Regions from separate parts of the Chryseobacterium indoltheticum genome, predicted to be linked through region 2. Evidence: riboswitches for the same ligand, from Rfam matches in the RefSeq annotation. Region 2 holds a riboswitch; the other holds the start of a gene.
What was found. A riboswitch is a leader RNA that binds a small molecule or an ion and turns the genes downstream of it on or off. The one in region 2 is predicted to bind cobalamin.
Positions count from the first base shown of each region.

Region 1: linked by a shared signal. The riboswitch ahead of EG358_RS06320 (acyl-CoA thioesterase) and the one ahead of EG358_RS15415 (TonB-dependent receptor plug domain-containing protein) in region 2 are both predicted to bind cobalamin.

Region 1 is NZ_CP033929.1:1,354,508-1,359,918, reverse strand. Features, by position in the region: gene EG358_RS06325 (hypothetical protein) at 1-603, shown strand, start outside; cobalamin riboswitch at 681-857, shown strand; gene EG358_RS06320 (acyl-CoA thioesterase) at 971-1,354, shown strand; gene EG358_RS06315 (hypothetical protein) at 1,471-1,701, opposite strand; gene EG358_RS06310 (HD domain-containing protein) at 1,776-2,366, opposite strand; gene EG358_RS06305 (XAC2610-related protein) at 2,344-3,039, opposite strand; gene EG358_RS06300 (PadR family transcriptional regulator) at 3,336-3,665, shown strand; gene EG358_RS06295 (PspC domain-containing protein) at 3,677-5,404, shown strand.
Region 2 is NZ_CP033929.1:3,331,284-3,336,694, forward strand. Features, by position in the region: gene namA (NADPH dehydrogenase NamA) at 1-707, opposite strand, end outside; gene cdd (cytidine deaminase) at 816-1,298, shown strand; cobalamin riboswitch at 1,367-1,544, shown strand; gene EG358_RS15415 (TonB-dependent receptor plug domain-containing protein) at 1,580-3,418, shown strand; gene EG358_RS15420 (DUF5074 domain-containing protein) at 3,431-4,480, shown strand; gene EG358_RS15425 (CCA tRNA nucleotidyltransferase) at 4,588-5,411, opposite strand, start outside.

The DNA of each region.
Region 1 (5,411 bases), 2.0 Mb from region 2:
GTAAAACCCGCTCCCGGAGAAACTGAATGGATATGGATAAAATATCCTGAAAAAGAAGAGCTCCCAAAGCCTTTCGTACGATACGACAGTCTTAATAAAGAAGGAATGGTGAACAAAAGCCGTATTGCATTTATCGATCAGCTTCCGAAGTTCACTCCGGTATTATCTAAAAACGGTAGATCGATCACTTTTACAGACAACAATAATCAGAAAATACCAACCGCTCAGCGAACGAAAGTGGTGATTGACATTTATCCTTCAAGCGCAAAATTCAAAAAACAGGAAAAGGATGCGGAAGGAAATATCGTTAAAATCGACAAACAAAAAACCTGGGGACTCGGAAAAGAGCTTCCTGAAGATTTAAAGGAAATAAAATCAGTTCGTGTACAGCAGCCCGGAAGAGGCTCTGTTTTCGTAAGAGAAGCGATTAAAAATATGTTTAATCCAACGATGGATTTTGACAATATGGGTGTAACTTCAATCGATGATGATCATATTTTTCTTTATATGATTAATGGTTCGGGAGAGCACAGATACACGACTTTCTGGACCATTAAGGAAGGAAAAGCGATCAGCCAGATTATTTATAGCAACCCTGAATAATTTTTACAAATATTCTTTTTATTATTCTTATTTTTGCAACCGAAAAGTCATTAGCTTTTGGCGTACCGCTTTATGCTACTATTTTTCGAGAAACTGGTTCTGTTTAACCGCAGATTAAAAGGGAATCGTGTGAAAATCACGAACTGTCGCGCAACTGTAAGTAACCGAAGTCTTTATAAAAAGCCACTGTGCAAAGCATGGGAAGGAATAAAGATGTTACAAGTCAGGAGACCTGCCTATTTCTTTAGACAAAAACTTTCGCGATTTGAAGTTTATTGATCTTATGGCTTTTTCAGGAATTTCATGTTCCTGAATAATTCTGTTGGTTTCAATATTATTTCATTTTCGCTTTAATTTATAATGAAATATGACTACAGAAGAAAGAATTCAATCATCGGAAACCCGAATTTTTAAAGCCGTTTTCCCTAATACTACCAATCATTACGATACCCTTTTTGGAGGAACAGCCATGCAATTGATGGATGAAGTTGCCTTTATTACCGCAACAAGATTTGCCAGAAAACGAGTGGTAACCGTAAGCAGCGATAAAATTGATTTTAAAAAACCAATTCCTGCAGGTACGATTGTGGAATTAATCGGAAAAGTTTCGCATGTTGGAAAAACCAGTATGAAAGTGAATGTTGAGATCTACACCGAGCAAATGTATTCTTACGAAAGAGAAAAGGCAATTGTAGGAGATTTTACTTTTGTAGCGATTGACGAATTTAAGAAACCAATTCAAATACTATAAATAGAGGTTTCGGCAACCTTCGGTTGCCGAAATCAATTGAAATTCAATGTTTTTTTTCAGAGTTTCGGCGGGCCAAAAGCCCGCCGAAACTCTGAAAAATTGTAAAAACAACCAATTTATTCCTCTAAAATTTCCAAACGGATGTCTATAGGAATGGTCGTGATAATCAATATATGATTTTCTTCATCTCTTACTTCAACATCAGCATTAGAAAAGCTTCCGTCAGAATTTTTTTTCTTAACTATAATATCTTTAGCACTGAGAAATTTCTTAGGAACGATAAGCGTATAATTGTTTTCACTTTGATGGTATTGTAATTCTTCTCTGCTGTAATCTTTTGTTTGCATGACATTTTTTGTAAATTAAAAACAATCTGCAGACCAAAATTCAAAAGTTCTTTTAATTTTAATAATATGTTTTGTTACTTTATTACTTTTTCAGATTCTAGATTAAGATTCATTAGGTAATGAAAAGCCTCCCCCATTTCATCAGAAGCTCTGCTGATTGCATTTTCAAGCATTTTTCTGATTTGCAACTCTGTTACTTTAGCTTCCGTCCAGCTTTTCCCTGAAGTATGAGAATTTAGAATGAAAGGCATAATTCTGTCGATTGCGCATGCAAAAATAGCATCGGGAGTTTGCTCTTCTTCAAATTCAAGCCATAGGTTGAAGAATTCTGAGCGAATTGGTTCATCTAAGATTCCAAAAATATTCTGAGCGGATTGTTTTTCTCTTTCAAATTTGCCAACCATTGCCGCTTCATCAAAAAGAAAAGTATCGCCTGCTTCAATTTCAACCAAATCATGAATGGAAAGCATTCTGATGACTCTCAACAAATCGATATCGGCTCTGTTTTTGGCGTACGGAAAAAGAATTTGAGCCAGAATAATAATCTGCCACGAATGTTCTGCTGTGTTTTCTCTTCTGGAATCATCTGCATTATAATTTCTTCTCTGCACATTTTTCAGTGCATCTACTGCGAGAATAAAATCAATTTCTTTCTGTATTTTCATTTATTTCTTCTTTAAAATATCGTTCTCTGGGATAGATTGTTGTTTTTGCAAACCACTTGTAATCTATAAATTCTCTTTTTACGGTTTTTACTTTTTCAGGATCTCTTGTATCTTCTTCAAATTCTAATACCTTCAATATTCCCCTTTCGGGAACGAACAGATATTCTGATGTAAGATTCCAGCAACATCCGTTTTTTTGATAGGCTACAATTCTTTTATGTTCTTGATCTATTTTAAATATTCCGGAATTTGAATGCACCAAATTCGTCAACTCATCACTCAAAACAAACCGTTGTGTAGAAGTATTATTCAAATATACCTCATAAAAAGGACTTTCATGATTACTGTTTCCGTTTCTAATGGCAACATCTTCAGTTGCGTCAAAATTGAAATCATCAAAAACAACTGAATTTTTCAATGAATCAAAAACAGGTTTGCTGCTTTCATTTAAATCTAAATAAAAATCGTCCGAAAATAAAGTCTGATATTTCCTGGAAATACCTTTATCATAAAGATCTACAGTAGCCTTCCCGTTGCATTTATTCTCATTACAGGTTTCAATAGTAACGATGACATTAAAGCTTTTGGAAACATCTCTCAACTCAAAAATATTTTGCGCACTACAAAGTCCTCCTAAAAGAACATATGTCATTAGAAATTTGCTGTAATTCATGGTAATAGTTTTTATAATTTTTCAAAAGAAAAGCTGAAAAATCTACAACAAATATAAAAATTTAAGCTCAAAAAATCAGTTTATTTCTACTATTTAATAATAATACCTAATTGCTAATTAAAATTATTTAATTGATTATCAATACTTTAATTTATTTTTAAAAATAATTTCACTACTTTGTATTGCATATTACCATTTTAATTACATATCTTTGTAATGTAAAATCGGAATAGGTTCATCTAGCTAGGAACCGAAATCTGAAAATTATATAACTCAATAACAAAAACCTATTAAAGATGAATACCGAAAATACCAAAGCGCAAATGCGAAAAGGGATTCTGGAATTCTGTATTTTGAGCCTTATCAATAATCGCGAAATGTACGTTTCTGATTTGATAGACGAGCTGAAAAAAGGAAAACTGGATGTCGTGGAAGGAACCCTCTATCCTCTTTTAACCCGATTGAAAAATGGAGAGTTTCTCTCTTACAGATGGGAAGAATCTACAGGAGGACCTCCCAGAAAATATTACCAAATTACAGAAAAAGGCAAAACGTTTTTATCTGAACTTCAAATAACCTGGAAAGAATTAACAGATTCTGTAAACCAAATTACCCAAAAACTTTAAAAACAAAAGCTATGAACAAGACACTCTCAATAGGACTCGCAGGTTTTTCTTTTACCATAGAAGAACACGCATACATAAAGCTTAGCGATTATCTGAATGCTCTTAGAAGCGCTTTGGATATTTCTGAAGCTGATGAGGTAATTCACGATATAGAAATAAGAATGGTTGAAATCTTCAGAGATTCTTTAGGAAAACGTGAAGTAATCAACGACGGTGATGTAGAAAGGGTAATTGCACAGATTGGTACACCAGAAAAGATCGAAGAGCAGGAAGAAGCTTATTATTCTGAAAAAAATACAAACTCAAATAAAAACAATTCTACAGGAACAACCTATACAGATAAAAGACAATTGTTCCGTGATCCTGAAAATCAGAAAATTGCAGGGGTTTGTGCTGGTTTAGCAGCATATTCCGGAATGGAAATTTCTTGGATGAGATTGATCTGGGTGGGTGCATTTTTATTCTTATGGGTTGCACCGGGATCATCTTTTCTTGTAATTATTCTGTATTTTATTCTTTGGGCTGTTTTACCAAAAGCTGAATCTGCTTCAGATTTTCTAAAAATGAAGGGAAAGCCTTTAAATTTTGATAATCTAAAAGAAGAATCAAGCAAAATTGTACAGTTTGCCAACGAAACAAGTACAAGAGCGGGTGAAATTTTCATCGAAAACAAACCGTACATCAACAATGCAGGAAACGGAATCTGGAATGTTTTCAAATATATAATCGGTGCATTTTTCGCCTTCATGGCAATAAGCAGCATCATCGGTGTATTTGTAGTATTCGGTTTATTTGGAATTGATTCTAATTTTCCAGGAGCGAATGAAATGAAATTCCTTTTTGATGATGATGGCCTTTACAATGTTTTGGCAGCATTAATTATCATTGGATCTTTGATACCGGCTATACTTTTCAGCCTTTTGAGCATTAAAATCTTCTCACCAAAAACTAAGTTGAGAAATATCGGTTGGGTTTTAGGAGTATTATTTTTAGCAGTAATAGGCTTAGGAACATTCTTCGGAGTGAGTATGGCAAAAAGAGAAATGCTTTTTAAAGGTCATAAAGAAGATACTGAAGAAATTGCAATCAACACAACATCAGACAGTCTTTATGTAGATGTAAAACAAATTTCTATTCCCCAGAACTTTACGGGATATGATGACGACATCTATTCAGATAAAAAATCGGTGTACAACAAAGATTACATTTATGTAGAAGTGACAAGAAAGGAAAATGTAAAAACACCTTACCTGATCATCAAAAAAGAGGCAAAAGGATATAATATACCATTGAATGTAAATGTTCCTGTAGAAATTTCCGGTAATAAAGTATTACTTCCGAATTTTATTAAATACCCGTATGACCACAGATTCAGAGATTATCACATTGATTATGAACTGGTAATTCCTCAAAATATGATTGTAATTCCTGTAAAAGATCACGGGATAGATTTCAAAGGAGACCTGGATAATAACGGTATTAATGATAACGAAGAATCTGATGACAATGAAGAAGGGAACATAAGCATTGAAAAAAACAAAATTTCAATCAACGGTTCTACCATCGAATACAATTCGGATGATAAAGACAGCGTAATCATCAACGGAGTAAAAGTTGCCGAAAGAGATGCCAAGAAAAAGATAGACTCTATCAAAAACATCATCAAGCAACAAGAAACCGAGATAAAAAATATCAAAATAAAAGACGGCGATAAAGAAATTTCTATTAAAACTAAATAAGTAACCT
Region 2 (5,411 bases):
ATATCCCAACCGTTTTCAGCATATTCCGTTCCTGAAATTCTTACAAATAACGCTACGTATTCATTAAGCTCTTCGTTGACGGCATCTACAATTTCCAGTAAAAATCTGATTCTTTTTTCAAAGCTTCCGCCATATTCATCAGTTCTTACATTAGAAAGTGGTGATAAAAACTGATGAATCAGGTAACCGTGTGCACCGTGAATTTCAACGACATCAAAACCTGCATTTACTGCTCTTTTTGCTGCATTCTTAAAATTCTGAACCTGTTCCTTTATTTCATCAACCGTCAAAACGTGCGGAATTCTTTCTGTCGGATGATACGGAATTGCACTTGGAGCAACTGTTTCCCAGCCTTCCTGCAAAGAGATTTGTTTATTTTCCCACGTAGAACCTTTTCTTCCGGCATGTGCAATCTGAATTCCTATTTTGCTGTCTGAATTCTTATGTACAAATTCTACAATTTTCTGGAGTTCAGCAGCCTGTTCGTCATTCCAGATTCCCATGCAGTGATTGGTAATTCTGCCTTTGGATTCTACGCCACTCGCTTCCACCACAAGAAGTCCCGTTCCACCTTGAGCACGGCTTCCGTAATGTACAAAATGAAAGTCGTTGGCAACACCGTTTTCGCAAGAGTACATACACATCGGAGACATTACCCAACGGTTTTTAAGCTCTACATTTCTAAATTTTATTGGAGAATATAACATCGAATTTAATTTTTCTAAAAGTTAAAATTACAAATTTAGTATCGTAACAAAGATGTTGCCAGCTTCCTTAAAAAGGGTTACATTTACCGCCCTTTTTAAGGAAATAAAATGAAAAAAGATATAAAGATCGGTTTCGAGCATTTTACAAGCAAAAATGAACTGACAGAAATAGAAAAAAGCCTTTTTGAAAAAGCAATTCAGGCCAGAGAAAATGCGTATGCTCCCTATTCCAACTTTTTTGTAGGATGCGCAGTTTTATTGGAAAATGGTGAAATTTATACTGGAAACAACCAGGAAAACGCTGCTTTTCCTTCCGGGCTTTGTGCAGAAAGAACGGCTCTCTTTTGGATCGGAGCTAACTTTCCGGATCAAAAGATTAAAAAAATATTTATCGTGGGCGGACCAAAAGAATTTTCAGAGAAAAACCCACCAATTCCTCCATGTGGAGCTTGCCGACAAAGTATTATAGAATACGAGACAAAGCAAAACGAAAATATTGAGCTTTATTTTTCCAATTTAAATGATGAGGTGATCAAAGTAACCTCTATAAAAGATTTGCTTCCTTTTTATTTTGACGGAACATTTTTGTAAGGTTTGTCACACAAATTAATACCGCAGATTTGTGTTTAATAAAATTTAATCTTTCTTTTCAAAAAAACTATATTTGCAAAAATTTTGGTTTCCAAGAGATTGGAACTAAGAGGGAATTGGGTGAAAATCCCAAGCTGTCCCCGCAACTGTAAATCGCACTATGATTTTCTACAAAAAAACCACTGCCAAAACGGGAAGGTGTAGCAAAGCGAAAGTCAGGAGACCTGCCGAAATTTAACATTAATAATAGAATTGCTTTCGGAGGAAAGGCAGCGTATGACATGATTTTAAAAAGAGCATTAACCCTACTTTCTGTGTCTTCTTGCCTGACGATTTATTATAGTCAGGAAAAAGATATTGACACCGTATTTGTATTCGACAATCAGATGAAAAAAGTAAAACTTTTTCATTCTTTAACTACTTTATCTGCTGCAGATATTCAAAAAAACTCTTCGAATCTTTCTGAGGTTTTACGATTTCAGTCGCCTGTTTATATTAAAGAAAATGGTCGTGGAGCAGTTTCTTCACCTTCATTTCGAGGAACAACGGCTCAACAAACAGCTTTTGTATGGAACGGAATCAACATCAATTCTCAGTTTTTGGGACAAGGTGATATCAACAATATTGCCCTTTTCGGATACGATCAAATGGAAATAAAATCAGGTGGCGGAAGTGTAATTTACGGAAGCGGTGCCATTGGCGGAAGTATTCATCTGAATAACGATCTGAGTTTCAATAAAGGTTTTAATGGATTGTTTAATTCTGAAATTGCATCTTTCGGAACTTATAATAATTTTGCAAAGGCTGCTTTCAGCAATGATAAATTCAGTTTTAAAGTTTCAGGAAATTATCTGATCAGCCAAAATGATTATAAAGTTCCTGAGGAAAATTACATCAACAGAAATGGGAAATTCTACAACTCAACTTTAAATATCGGTACTTCTTATAAAATTGCAAGCAACCAAACTATTTCCTGGCAAAGTCATTTTTATGATGCAACCCAAAACTATCCTATTTTTACAGAAAACGGAAACAAGAGTAAATATGAATCGCAAACGGTAAGAAGTTTACTTTCCTGGGATATCAATAATTCTAAAATTTCAAACAGCTTAAAGGCAGCTTATACGGAAGATAATTTTCAATATTTCGGAAATTATAATGACTCTTACACAAGTGGCGGAATTAATAAAAATTATATTCTTAAAAACGACTTCAACTATTTTATTGATCCCAAATGGAATATCAATTTAATTGGAGAATTTCAGCAAAACCAGGGAGAAGGTTTGGGAACTTCAGGAATTACCGGCAAAGTAAAAAGAAATGTAGGATCTGCCGCAGGTCTATTGAGATACTTTGCAACACCTAATCTTCGGTTTGAAGCAGGAATTAAGCAAGATTTTGTTGAAGATATCAAGTCGCCTCTTCTCTACTCTTTCTCAGGAAAATGGAAAGCCAATAATTGGTACAGTCTGAATTTGAATTTCTCTAAAAACTTCAGATTCCCTTCCTTTAACGACTTGTATTGGACTCCCGGCGGAAACCAGGATCTGCAACCTGAAACATCAATTCAGACCGATATGAACCATGAGTTTAAAGTTGGAGATTTTAAGCTGACTTTGAGCCCTTATTATATGCGAATCACAGATATGATTCGTTGGCTGGATACCGGTTTGGGATACTATTCGCCATTCAACACTAACAAAGTAGAATCTTATGGTTTAGAATCACAACTTAGTTATCAAAAGTTGTTTAATGAAGATCATTCAGTAAAGCTTGTAGCGGGCTATACTTATGCGAAATCTATTAACTTGGAAACTCAGAAGCAGCTTACTTATGTTCCGCTTCATAAGTTTTCATCAAATGTAGATTATCAGTATAAATTTCTACGTGTTTACGCACAGGGAATGTTTAACGGTTTAACCTATACAACGTCTGATGAAAGCAAAAAATATGCGATCTACCCGTATTTTGTGATGAATGCAGGTCTTTCAGCAACATTTATGAAAAACTATACTTTAGGGATAAAGGTGAACAATATTACAGATACTGTCTACGAAACAATGGCGTATTATCCTTTACCTAAAAGAAATTACAGTATAAACGCAACAATAAATTTTTAAATCAATTATATTATGAAATTAAACAGACTATTACAGTTTATTTTTGGATTCGTCCTGTTATTTTCGATTTCGTGTACATCAGAATACGAAGAGACAATTCCGGAAATCACTTATCAAAACGGACTTCTTATTACCAATGAAGGTAATTTTGGGTCACCAAATGCAGATGTTACTTTTATTACAAAAGATTTAAGCTTAATGCAGAATGACATCTACAAAGCAAACAACAATAAAGAAAACCTTGGTGATGTACTTCAGACAATGATTTTAAACGGAGATAAAGCATATCTTTTGCTTAATAACTCAAACAAAATTCAGATTGTAGACCGCTATTCATTTAAAAAAGCAGGAGAAATCACAGCTCAGTTAAACAATCCTCGTTATATGGCGATTGCAAATGGAAATCTTTACGTTTCAAATGATAAATACGGCGGAGCAAAATTTGTAAATGTTTATAAATTGTCTGATAATTCTTTTGTAAAGAAAATCGATTTCGCATCTACAAGCACCGTTGAGAGAGTAGTTGAAGCAGGAGGAAATATTTTTGTGCAAAATGCTTCGTACGGTTTTGGGAATACCATCACAAAAATCAACACGACCACTAATGCAATCGAAGGAACACCGACACCGATGCCAAACGGAGATATCACCAAAACAATTACGTACAACAGCAATGTGTATGTAATTGCTCAGGGAACTGCTGATTCTTATATTTATCAGATCAACCCAGCGGGAAGTATTGTAAAAACAACCACTCTTACAGGAATTGCTAATGGTACTAACCTTCAGATTGATGGTGGTAGATTTTACTTCACTTCAAGCAATAAAGTTTATTCTATGGATATGAATGCTACGGCTGCACCTACCAATCCTATTATTACTGCGGTTGATGGTGGAGCAAACTTTACTCTTTACGGATTCAGCGTTATTGACGGAAGAATCTTCACTTCTGATGTAAAAGGATTTACTCAGCCAAGTGAAATCACCGTGTACACAACCGGAGGAACTGTTATCAGTAAGTTCACAGCAGGAATGGGAGCTACATCGGTTTATAAAAACTAATTTCTCATTTTGAAAAATAAAAATGCGGTTTCAAAAGGAAGCCGCATTTTTTGTTTATTGTGTGAAAAAGGCAACAGATAAACCGTTGCTCCAAATTTTTATTTATTTTAAACTAAAGTCAAACCCAGTTTCTGAGCTTCAGCAATCACAAATTTTCTTGCTTCTTCGCTATTATTTCCAATTTCGCCTTCCAGAATTGCTTCTTTTACTTTTTCCTTTAAAATTCCGATTTCTCTTCCGGGTTTCAAATTGAACATTACCATAATTTCCTCACCCGAAATTGGTGGCTGGAAGTTTCTTACCTGATCTTTCTCCTCAACTTCTTTTATTTTAATGGCAACATATTGGAAATTCTTTTTAAACTTCTCCTGTTTCTTAGAATTTTTAGTTGTGATATCTGCTTTACAAAGGGTAAACAAATCTTCCATATCTTCTCCGGCATCAAATAAAAGCCTTCTTAGCGCAGAATCTGAAGCGTCATCAGTAATTAATGCAATCGGACGTGACGAAAGTTTCACCATCTTCTGAACGTACTTCATATCAGCATTCAATGGTAATTTTAGTTTTTGAAAAAGCGTTTTCACCATTTTTGAGCCTAAAAATTCGTGCCCATGAAAAGTCCAGCCTGTTCCTTCCACGAATTTTTTGGTCGGAGCTTTTCCGATGTCGTGAAGCAAAGCAGCCCAACGAAGCCATAGATTATCTGTATTTTCAGAAATATTATCAACGACTTCCAAAGTATGGTAAAAATTATCTTTATGGGTTTGTCCTTCTACTTCTTCTACACCTTTCAAATCAATCAATTCAGGAATGATTAATTTCATCAAGCCCGTTTCTTCCATCAATTTCAAACCAACGGAAGGCTTTTTTGACAACATGATTTTATTAAACTCAACCATGATTCTTTCCATAGAAACAATCTTGATTCTTT